DNA from 2 places in the Trinickia sp. EG282A genome. Region 1 is predicted to be linked to the other one. Evidence: predicted binding sites of a transcription regulator. Region 1 holds the regulator's gene; the other holds the start of a gene.
What was found. Region 1 encodes LexA, which represses DNA repair genes until DNA is damaged. Its sites were predicted from a motif close to ACTGTATNNNNATACAGT; they were not measured.
Positions count from the first base shown of each region.

Region 2: AB4Y31_RS26560 (error-prone DNA polymerase) is a predicted target of LexA. The motif match lies at 3,269-3,286, and genes of this name have one in related genera.

Region 1 covers NZ_JBFRCC010000003.1:163,606-169,288, forward strand. Annotated here, with positions in the region: gene cysT (sulfate ABC transporter permease subunit CysT) at 1-614, opposite strand, end outside; gene AB4Y31_RS15165 (sulfate ABC transporter substrate-binding protein) at 641-1,681, opposite strand; gene lexA (transcriptional repressor LexA) at 1,905-2,552, shown strand; gene AB4Y31_RS15175 (hypothetical protein) at 2,571-2,909, shown strand; gene AB4Y31_RS15180 (DUF2939 domain-containing protein) at 3,047-3,715, shown strand; gene AB4Y31_RS15185 (universal stress protein) at 3,796-4,305, opposite strand; gene nodI (nodulation factor ABC transporter ATP-binding protein NodI) at 4,514-5,452, shown strand; gene AB4Y31_RS15195 (ABC transporter permease) at 5,491-5,683, shown strand, end outside.
Region 2 covers NZ_JBFRCC010000006.1:9,440-15,122, reverse strand. Annotated here, with positions in the region: gene AB4Y31_RS26560 (error-prone DNA polymerase) at 1-3,117, opposite strand, end outside; gene AB4Y31_RS26555 (SH3 domain-containing protein) at 3,542-4,366, shown strand; gene AB4Y31_RS26550 (cold-shock protein) at 4,668-4,871, shown strand; gene AB4Y31_RS26545 (hypothetical protein) at 5,065-5,289, shown strand; gene AB4Y31_RS26540 (hypothetical protein) at 5,351-5,566, opposite strand; gene AB4Y31_RS26535 (hypothetical protein) at 5,628-5,683, opposite strand, start outside.

The DNA of each region.
Region 1 (5,683 bases):
AACGCAAGGGCGACGCCGGTCGACAGCGCCGGCGCCAACGCGGGCAGCACGATACGCGCAAACGTCTGCCACGACGAGGCGCCGAGGCAGGCCGCCGCTTCCTCCTGCGCGTGCTCGAAATCCTGCAGCACAGGCTCGACGGTACGCACGACGAACGGCAGCCCGACGAACGTCAGCGCGACGAGGACCCCGAGCGGCGTGAAGGCCACTTTCAGCCCGAGCGGCGCGAGCCAACGGCCGATCCATCCGTGCTGATCGTAGATGGCGGCGAGCGCGATGCCTGCGACGGACGTCGGCAGCGCGAACGGCAAATCGACGATCGCATCGACGAGGCGCTTGCCGGGAAACGGGTACCGCACGAGAACCCAGGCGACGAGCAGGCCGAAGACCCCGTTCACGAGGGCCGCGATCGCGCCGGCGCCGAACGTCAGCCGATAAGAGGCCAGCACGCGCGGGGAAGCCACGGCCGCGACGAACTGCGTCCAGTCGAGCGTCGAGGCCTTCAGGAACGCGGCCGCGAGCGGGATCAACACCACCAGGCCCAGGTAAGCCAGCGTGATGCCTAGCGTCATGCCGAAGCCGGGCAATACGCCGGGCCTGCGAAAAGCGAACATCGTCGATGCCTTTCAGTCGTTGAGCTTCAGTGAGGCTGATAAATCGAGTCGAACGTGCCGCCGTCGGCGAAATGCACCTTCTGGGCATTGGCCCAGCCGCCGAAGGCCGTGTCGACCGTGTAGAGCTTCAGCTTCGGAAACTTCGCCGTGAGCTCGGCAGGCACGTTCGCCGATCGCGGCCGGTAGAAGTTGGCCGCGGCGATCTTTTGTCCCTCGTCGCTGTAGAGGAAGCGCAAATAGGCTTCGGCCACTTTGCGCGTCCCCCGTTTATCGACGACCCCGTCGACGACGGCGACGGGTGGTTCCGCGAGAATGCTCACTGACGGAACGACGATCTCGAACTTGTCCGCGCCGAATTCCTTCTGCGCGAGAAATGCCTCGTTCTCCCATGCGATCAGAACGTCGCCCAGCTCGCGCTGCACGAAGCTCGTCGTGGCGCCGCGCGCGCCGGAATCGAGCACGCCGGCATTGCGATAAAGCTGCGCGACGAAGTCTTTCGCCTTCTGCTCGTTGCCGCCCGGACGGTTGACCGCGTAGACCCACGCGGCGAGGTAGTTCCAGCGCGCGCCGCCGGAAGTTTTCGGATTCGGCGTGACAATCGAAACGCCGGGCTTCACGAGATCGTCCCAGTCCTTGATGCGCTTCGGATTGCCGTGCCGCACGAGAAAGACGATCGTCGAGGTGTATGGCGCCGCGTTGTTGGGCAGACGCTTTTGCCAGTCACGCGCGAGGAGCCCCTTACTCGCCAGCGCATCGATGTCGTAGGCGAGCGCCAGCGTGACGACGTCGGCCTGCAGTCCCGCGAGGACCGAGCGCGCCTGCGCGCCCGAGCCGCCATGGGACTGACGAATCGAGACGCCCTCGCCCGTGCTCGCTTTCCATTGCTCGGCGAATGCCTTGTCGACTGCCTGATAGAGCTCGCGGGTGGGATCGTAGGAAACGTTCAGCAGCGTAGTCTCCGCTTGCGCCTCGGCGGCAAACCCCAACATCGCCGCGGCCGCGCCGGCCACCATGCCGCCAAGCAGGCGCCGCCGCTTGCCCGACCACTCGCTTCCCCTTTCCACCATTTCTTCTGACTCCTGGCCGCATTGCATCAATTTTGAATGACGAGCTAGTCTAGCCACGCGCCCTTATGATCCAAACGAAGGATTTCGAATTCCTTTATATGAAAAACAGATAAGAAGGTCGCGGCGGCGCGAAGGCGTCGTCCAAAAAAGGGGGACGTGCCACTTGTGTTCCGCCGAATACTGTATAAAAATACAGACACCTGTCTATTCATACAGTGTCGCCATGACCAAACTCACCGCACGACAGCAGCAGGTATTCGATTTGATCCGCCAGTCGATCGAGCAGAGCGGGTACCCGCCAACGCGAGCCGAGATCGCCGCGGCACTCGGCTTCAGCTCGGCGAATTCGGCGGAGGAGCATCTGCGCGCACTCGCTCGAAAAGGGGTGATCGAGCTGGCGGCGGGCGCTTCGCGAGGAATTCGGCTGCTGGCGTCGGACGATGCGCCGCGGCAGCTGACGCTCCCGCATGCGGCATTGATGCAGCTCTCGCTGCCGCTCGTCGGCCGCGTCGCGGCAGGCAGCCCGATCCTCGCGCAGGAGCACATCTCGCAACATTACGCATGCGATCCCGCGCTCTTTTCGAGCAAGCCCGACTACCTGCTAAAAGTGCGAGGGCTTTCGATGCGCGACGCGGGAATCCTAGACGGCGATCTGCTCGCCGTGCAAAAGCGAACCGAGGCGAAAGACGGCCAGATCGTCGTAGCCCGCCTCGGGGACGACGTCACCGTCAAGCGCTTCAAGCGCCGGTCGAACGGCGTCGAGCTGATTGCGGAGAATCCCGACTACGAAAATATTTTCGTCCAGGCCGGCAGCGCGGAGTTCGCGCTCGAAGGCATCGCCGTCGGCCTCATCCGTCCCACCGAATTCTGAACGCCCAAGGGAATTACCATGGACCGCCTCGCCCGCCTCATGCCGTTTCGCCGCTTCGGCCGCCTGCGCCACTTGCGCAGTCTGGTGCCATGTCCGCCGCTCGAAGCGGCGCCCGCAGCGGATGCGAGCCGGCACAGCACGCTTGCCCTCGACGAGCGGCCCTCATCGATGCCGGCTTTCGCGCGTGTCTCGCTCAACAGCGCGTTACATGCTCAACCGGCGCAGCGGGCGCCGGTACGGGTCTATCATGGCGCGTCGCGCGTGATTCTCGTCGGCACGATCGACGCCGTTTGCCGAATGATCGACCGCTGTATCGACGAAGAACGCGCAGGGATGCGCGCGGCGCGGCTCGGCTGATACCGCCGCGCGATTTCGTTGGGGAAGGGCGCGACTTCGAGAGTCAGCCGGACATTCGGTCATCGAGCGACGCCAGGACCGGGAAACGTTTTGCCACATCGCCGGTCCATCGGGTTTCGCTCTGCTTACTCAAGGAAATGCGCCCAGTGACGACAAATGACAGACCCAATCGTGCACGCGGCAAGCCGCTCGCCGCCGTCGCGATCGTAATCGCGGCGATTGTCGTATTCGCCATCCTCGCGTACATCTACGCCACCCCCTACCTCGTTCTCGACCGCTTGAAGCAAGCCGCCGATGCACGCGATGCCGAAACGGTCGACCGCTACGTCGACTATCCGGCGCTGCGTGCGAGCCTCAAGCAGCAGTTGTCGCAATTGCTGTCCCGACGCGTGGAATCGCAAAAGCGCGAGCATCCGCTCGCCGCATTCGGCGCACTCGTAGGCATGGCGTTGATTGGTCCGCTCGTCGACAACTATGCGACGCCTGAAGGCGTCGCAGCGCTACTGAACGGCATGCCGCCGCGCGGCGAGCCGAGCGAGGCGCTCTCGCCGCCCGCTCCGCCAACGGCACCGTCCGCTGGTAAGTCCGCTGCCGCGCCCGCTGCGCCGCCGTCGAGCCAAGCGACCCCAGCGCCGGCAGAGAACGCCCCGGCTGCGCCGAAGCGCGTCGGAGCACACTATCGCGGCATCGACGAATTTGTCGTCACCTATCGGCATGACGCCGCGAGCGCACCGTATAGCGTGATCCTGCGCCGCGATGGGTGGTTTTCCTGGAGACTCTCGGCGGTCGATCTGAACCAGCAATAGCCGAGGCGGCGTCGCTCGACGCTAAGCCGCCGCTTGCTGCTCGATAGATAGGACGCCGCACGCGCCTTGTCGGGCCTGCCCTATGTCTCGCTGCCGGCCTTGGCTGACGTCTGCGCGGCCGACGGGCTGACAGCCAGCGGTTCTGTTTCGTGCGCCGTCGAAACGGCCACGAGAATGCTGCACGAGACGCGATCGAGCAATTGCGTGTTCCCCGCGCCCATCCACCATCGCGACAACCCGCTGCGCGCGCGGTGGCCGACCACGACGAGGTCGGCCTTCAACTCCTCCGCGAGCCGTGCAATCTCGTCGATAGGGTGCCCGAACGCAAAATGACCGTGCGCCGTCACGCCGCGCTCGGTCAGCCAGTCGACCCCTTCCTGAAGAATCTCGCGGGCGGCGTCCTCGAAGCGTCCGCAGGCGACATCGGTCAAGAGGCCCGCGCTTTGCGCGATGCTCGTGCGCATATCCACGACTGAAAGGAGATGCGTCTCCGCCTGTAGATCGAGCGCGAGATTGGCGCCACAGCGCAATGCCTTGCGACCTTCGCGGGTGCCGTCGTAACACAGCAGAATCTTGTTGTAACACGCCATCGTGGCCTCCTATCCGCGCAAACCGCAGACATTCGTTTGAATAATCCTGCGTCGCCGCCGCGGTTGCAAGCGATGGAAAACGCGTAGTCGCGCGCCGGCGCAAGCCGGGTCGACACGCTGCGGCGCAACAACGCGCTCCTTCATCGCGGACGCGGACCAAGCGCTGCTCCCCGATGCAATAGAATGGATCGCCGCCTGCACTGGTCTCGTGCGAAATCGCTCACTTGCACCCATGTCGAACAACACGATCGAATTCCTGGAAGTGGAAAAACGCTATGGCGATAAAACGGTCGTCGACGGCCTGACGTTCCATGTTCGAACCGGCGAGTGCTTCGGCCTGCTCGGGCCCAACGGTGCCGGGAAGACGACGACTCTCAAGATGCTGCTCGGCATCGCGGAGCCGGACGCCGGCACCATCAGGCTTTGCGGCGAGACGATTCCTACCCGCGCTCGTTTTGCGCGGCAACGAATCGGAGTCGTTCCGCAATTCGACAACCTCGATCCCGATTTCACCGTCCGCGAAAACCTGCTCGTATTCGGGCGCTACTTCGGCTTATCCGCGAGCAAGACGCGGGCCATGGTACCCACGCTGCTCGAGTTTGCCCGCTTGGAGAACAAGGCTGACGCGCGCGTCAGCGAGCTCTCGGGCGGAATGAAGCGGCGCCTTACGCTCGCGCGCGCGCTGATCAACGACCCGGATGTCCTCGTCATGGACGAGCCGACCACCGGCCTGGACCCGCAGGCGCGCCACCTCATATGGGAGCGGCTTCGCTCCCTGCTTGGGCGCGGCAAGACGATCCTGCTGACGACGCACTTCATGGAAGAAGCCGAGCGGCTTTGCGACAGACTCTGCATCATCGAAGAGGGACGCAAAATCGCGGAAGGTGCGCCCAGCGCGCTCGTCGAGGCCGAAATCGGCTGCGACGTCATCGAAGTCTACGGCGCGGCGCCCGCGGCGCTTCGCGACGAACTCGCGCCTTTGGCCACGCGCACCGAGATCAGCGGCGAGACGCTGTTCTGCTACGTGCGCGACGCGGGCCCCGTCAACGCGCGACTCGCCGGCCGGGCGGGACTGCGCTATCTGCATCGGCCCGCCAATCTCGAAGACGTCTTTCTTAGGCTTACCGGCCGAGAGATGCAAGAGTGACGGCACGAGACAAGGCGACCGCGACCCAAAAATCAGCTATGGATACACCTTCCTACCAAACAGAAGCCGAACGCCGGGCAGCGGGTGCGCGGCGTGCGCATGGATTTCGTTTCGCGCTGCCGGCCAACGCGGCCAACTGGCTTTCGGTCTGGCGCCGCAATTACCTCGTATGGCGCAAGCTCGCGCTCGCCTCGATGTTCGGCAATCTGGCCGATCCCATGATCTATTTGT
Region 2 (5,683 bases), on a different contig from region 1:
CCCGAGCCAATGCGAGAGATCGATCAACCTGTGCGCCACGAGATGTCGCACTTCGCCTTCGCATTGCCATACCCCCAGCACACCGAGCAGCGAAGCGCCGAGCGCTTCCTTCCTTTGCCGTTCGAGCACTTTCGGCCAGATGATGACATTGACGTTGCCGGTTTCGTCTTCGATGGTGATGAAGATGACGCCCTTGGCCGTATCGGGCCGCTGGCGAACCGTCACGATGCCGCATCCGCGAGCGAGACGCCCGTTCGGGTAGCGCTGCAAGACCGCGGCCGGCATCAGCCGTTTTTCCTGCAAGCGCGGCCGTAGCAACGCCAGGGGATGACGTCCTAGCGTCAATCCCATCGACCGGTAATCGCCGACTATATCGTCGGCTTCCGACGGCGTACCGAGTTCCGGTGTGCCGTCGTCCACCGCGGCGCGCTCGAGCATGTCCTTGTCGGGCACGGCGGCGACCGACTGCCACAATGCCTGCCGACGATTGCCGGCAAGCGAGGAAAGTGCATTGGCTGCCGCGAGCACTTGCAGATCGTGACGATCGAGCTGCGCCCGCCGCGCCATATCGTGCACGCTCTCGAACGGACGGACCGCCCGAGCGGCCTCGATTCGTTCGGCGGCGCCGTCGCGCATGCCCTTCAGCAAAGAGAGACCGAGCCGGACCGCCGGTTTCACGGTGCCGTCGATTCGCTCGAGCTTCGAATCCCAATCGCTGATGGCGACATCGACAGGCAGAACCGCGACGCCGTGACGTCGCGCATCCTGCACGAGCTGCGATGGGGAATAGAACCCCATGGGCTGGCTGTTGAGCATCGCGGCGAGAAAAGCTTCGGGCTCGTGGCGCTTCAACCAGCTGCTCGCATAGACGAGCAGCGCAAAGCTCGCGGCATGGCTTTCGGGAAAACCGTACTCGCCGAAGCCTTTGATCTGCTCGAAGATGCTGTCGGCAAACGCCTTGTCGTAGCCACGCGACGTCATGCCGCCCACGATGCGATCGTAGTATTTCCCAAGATCCCCCTTGCGCTTCCAGGCTGCCATCGCTCGGCGCAGTTGATCGGCCTCGCCGGGGGAAAAACCCGCGGCGAGAATCGCGATCTGCATCACCTGCTCCTGAAAAATCGGCACGCCCAACGTGCGCGCAAGCGCGCGCCTCAAGGCGTCGCTCGGATAAGACACGGGCTCGAGCCCTTGACGCCGCCGCAAATAGGGATGAACGGCCCCACCCTGAATGGGCCCTGGACGCACGATGGCGACCTCGATGACGAGATCGTAGAACTTGCGCGGCTGAAGCCTCGGCAGCATCGACATTTGAGCGCGCGACTCGATCTGGAATACGCCGACCGTGTCAGCGCGCGAGATCATCTCGTAGGTTGCGGCGTCCTCAGGGGGGATGTCCTGCATTTCGAACCGCTCGCAGCGCTTCTCGGAGACGAAATCGAGCGTGCGGCGGATCGCCGACAGCATGCCGAGCGCGAGCACGTCGACCTTCAGGAGACCTAACGATTCCAGATCGTCCTTGTCCCATTCGATGACGGACCTTTCCGGCATCGCGGCATTCTCGATGGGCACGAGACGCGACAGCTTGCCCTTGCTGATGACGAAGCCGCCCGTATGCTGCGACAAATGGCGAGGAAAGCCGAGCAATTGAATCGCGAGCGTCGCCCAGGTTTGTATCAGCGGCGTTTCGGGATTCAATCCACACTCCTCGAAACGCTTGAGCAAATCGTGTCTGCCGTCGAACCATTGATGCGACTTGGCGACCATATCGACGATCTGCGGATCGACGCCAAGCGCCTTGCCCGTGTCGCGCAGCGCACCGCGCAGCCGGTAGCACGATACCGCGGCCGCGATCGCGGCACGATCCCGGCCATATTTCGAATAGATGTACTGAATGACCTCCTCGCGACGCTGATGCTCGAAATCCACGTCGATATCGGGCGGCTCGCCACGCTCCTTGCTGATGAAGCGCTCGAAAAGCATATTGCCGCGTTCCGGATCGACTTCCGTCACGCCGAGGCAATAACAGACCGCCGAGTTGGCCGCGGAACCTCTTCCCTGGCAAAGAATGCCCTGGCTTCTCGCAAAGCGGACGATGTCGTAAACAGTCAGGAAGTACGGCTCGTACCGGAGCTCGCCAATCAGCTCGAGCTCGTGCTCGAGTTGGAGCTGGACCTCGTGCGGAATGCCTTGCCCAAATCGCCGATGCGCGCCGATGTAGGTTTCTTGCCGCAAATACGCGGCGGGTGTCATTCCGTCGGGCACCAGCTCGTCAGGGTATTCGTAGCGAAGCTCGTCGAGCGAAAACGCGCAGCGCGCGAGGATATTCGTCGTCTCCTCGAGCGTGCGTGCCGGATACAGATTGGCGAGACGCAGACGCGGACGCAGATGCTGCTCGGCATTGGGCGCGAGATCGTAGCCGCACTCGTGCACGGGCTTGCCGAGACGAGCCGCCGTCAACGTGTCTTGCAGCAGCTTGCGCGAACGCACATGCATCACCACATGCCCGAGCGCGACGACGGGCACCCCGCACTCGTCGGCGACGAATTCGATCACGCCACGATGGATATCGTCCATCGCGCGCTGGTGTAGTACGAGCCCGCACCAGGCTCTCGTGGGAAAAGCCTCCTCGAGCCATCGAAGCTGCTCGTGCAGCGCGGCTTCCTTCGCCGGAAAATCCGGCACGAGAATCGCGAGGCAGTCCGGCATGCCGCGCAAATGACCGTATTGCTTGTCCGGCCGGGCGAGGTCTTGCGGCGTCAGACGGTACTCGCCCTTCGGCGCACGCGTTCGAGCGAGCGTGATGAGCTCGCAGAGGTTGCCGTAGCCTTCGCGGTTCTGCGCAAGCAGGATGAGACCGAATGCCGGCGACCCGTCGGCGTTGACGAGCTTGAAGTACGAACCGATGACGAGTGGCAGATTGGCCGCTTTCGCCGCGTCGTGCGCGCGCACGACGCCTGCGAGCGAACATTCGTCGGTGATCGCGAGACCCGCGTAGCCCAGTTGCGCGGCACGCTCAGCGAGCTCCTCGGCATGCGAGGCACCGTGCAGGAACGTGAAATTGGAAAAGCAAAAGAGCTCGGCGTAGGCCGGCAGCGCGGTGAAAACGGTATCCATCGCGCGTCATCCGAACAACCCATGAAGGAACCCGCATGAGCACCGCCGGATCGCCCGCCTCACGGCGCGATCGCGGCCTCGTGCATGCAGCGAGGCTCGCCGCAACGGCGAGCGAATGACTTCGAGGGGCATCAAAAAAGCGAAAGAAGAAGCTGTATATCCGTACAGTATCGTACACCTCAAAAGGCCTGAGGTGAATTGGAATTTTTAGGGTCAACCGTTCCCCGGGAATCGCGCTTCCGGTGTCTCTGAGCCCCACACCACCGATCTTTGGCGGCTGCAAGCCGTTGTAAAAGCACGGAACTTGCTCATTGTTTAACGCAGACGAAACAATCGGTGAAGCGCGCGCTGCCTCTCCAGACGAGAAAAAAGCGCACACCGTTCGCCAAAGCAGCAAAGACCAATCAGACCAGGGAGGAACATCATGCAAAGGCAATTCGCCATTCGAGCCGTCGCAGCCGGAGTCGGCTTGCTGGTGCTATCCGGCACTGCGCCTGCACAAACGCAGGCCTATACGAACGCTCCGATCGACATCTACGCCGCTCCGGACTACCCCATCGTCGCTGAGGTGCAGGAGGGCTCGGAGCTGACGGTGCTGGGCTGCGTCGAGGATTACAGCTGGTGCGACGTCGCCGCGCCCGGCCTGCGCGGATGGGCCTATGGTGGGTACCTCAGCTATCCGTACCAGGGTACGGAAGTTCCGGTCATGACTTACGGCGCGACGATCGGAATGCCTATCGTCGCGTTCTCGATCGATTCCTATTGGGGCCGTCATTACCGCGATCGGCCCTGGTACCACGATGAAGAGCGCTGGGCCAACCATCCACGGCCGGAGCGCGGTGTCCGGCCACCCGAGCGCCGGGACATCGACCGACCGCCGGTGCCGCGGCCCGAGGAGCGTGAGGCGCCGACATATGGACGTGCTCCTGGAGTGGCCCCGCCTCCGGTGCGCGGCGGTCCGCCCCAGGGTGAACCTCAGCCCAGATATGCGCGCCCCATGGAGCAGCCGTCGCCACGCGCTGTCGAGCCACAACCACAGCCCCGACCCCAGGTTCAACCTCAGCCTCCGGTTGGGCGCGGCGTTCAGGCCGGAGAACCGCCCTCGCGTGCGACGGGCGGCCCGCAAATGCGGCCCGGCCCTGCCCCGGGTGTCATGGCGGCGCCCGGCGGCCGCTTCGAAGAGCGAGGCGTCCAAGCTGGCGGCCGTGGCGGGGAACGCCAGGAAGCTCCGGGGCAGTCGAATCACTAGCGCTCTTTCGCTGTCGTTCTGAAGGGATGGGCAGCCGCGGACCGACGGCGCCCAATAGCGAAATCGCGCGCGCGATCGAATCGATCTGTCCGGCAGATCGCGAGCTTTGGCATCGCAAAATCAGTTGACGGGCCCGGACTATCCGCGTATCGTGCGTGGCTGAAGTATTCAGGAAGTTCAATTGGTGCTCGTCTCATGTCCGCCATTTGCGCGGAGTTCGTTGTCCTCTTTCTCCCTCTTGAAGCTTCCCCGTCGCAAAGCTGGACGGGATTGATCAATTTTATTTTTTGAGGGATTCATCATGGATACCGGTACCGTCAAATGGTTCAACGAAACCAAGGGCTTTGGCTTCATCACTCCTGACGCGGGCGGCCCCGACCTGTTTGCGCATTTTTCCGAGATCTCGGGTAACGGATTCAAGACGTTGGCTGAGAACCAGAAGGTCAGCTTCGAGACGAAGCGTGGCCCGAAGGGTCTTCAGGCATCGAACATCAAGCCGCTTTAATTCGTTCAGGCGTCCGCAGCTCCGGCAGCGGACGCTCCCCGCCGCATCGGCGCCCCGGCCGGTTTTTTGGTCGAGCAAGGCGCTTCGCAGTCTGCATCCTCCCCTCTCGAGGCTTGTCCTCCGATCCGAACAGATCAGCGTCCCTTTTCGGGAAGGCGCAGTCCTACACTCATGCTCAATTCCTTCAGTCTCAATGCAAGTTTCTGCCACCAGACAATACCGCGGCTATGCCGTCTCGCCGTCTGCTCACTGTCTGCCTGACGGCTGCTTCTCCTCGAACGTAACGCTGACACGGTCCGATGCCCGTTGCGGTTCGCCGCTCTACGAGTTTTATTCGCTCGGATATTTCAGCAGCGAAGCAGATGCACTCGGTTATTCAGACCGATGGGCACGGGACTGGATCGATACGCGCGGCTGATCAGACGCCATCGGTCCGTGCAGCTAACGATACGGGTTCGTCTTTCGATGCAGTGAGCCGTTCAGCCGAAGCGCGCGGCCAGCCACTCCTGTGCCCAGCTTTTTGCATAGGCAATCGCGTCTTCGCGTACGTCGAATCCCGCCAAATCACCGCTTAGTTCGATGTCATAGAGGATGCCGTCCGCACGGTTGGCGCTGATGCGGGCGTGGGCAATGTACTCGCCGTCGGCCCGACGGGGCGTAGGATCGATGATAAATCGCGTTGAATGGGCGTGCATCTGCTTTCCTTGCCTGTTGCCCTGCGGTCGCGATCGTTGCCGAGTGTCTCGAACAATCGAATTACAACTCGAGATCGAGGACGTTCGTGTCCTGAGGGCAGGTGTCGATGAGGCGCT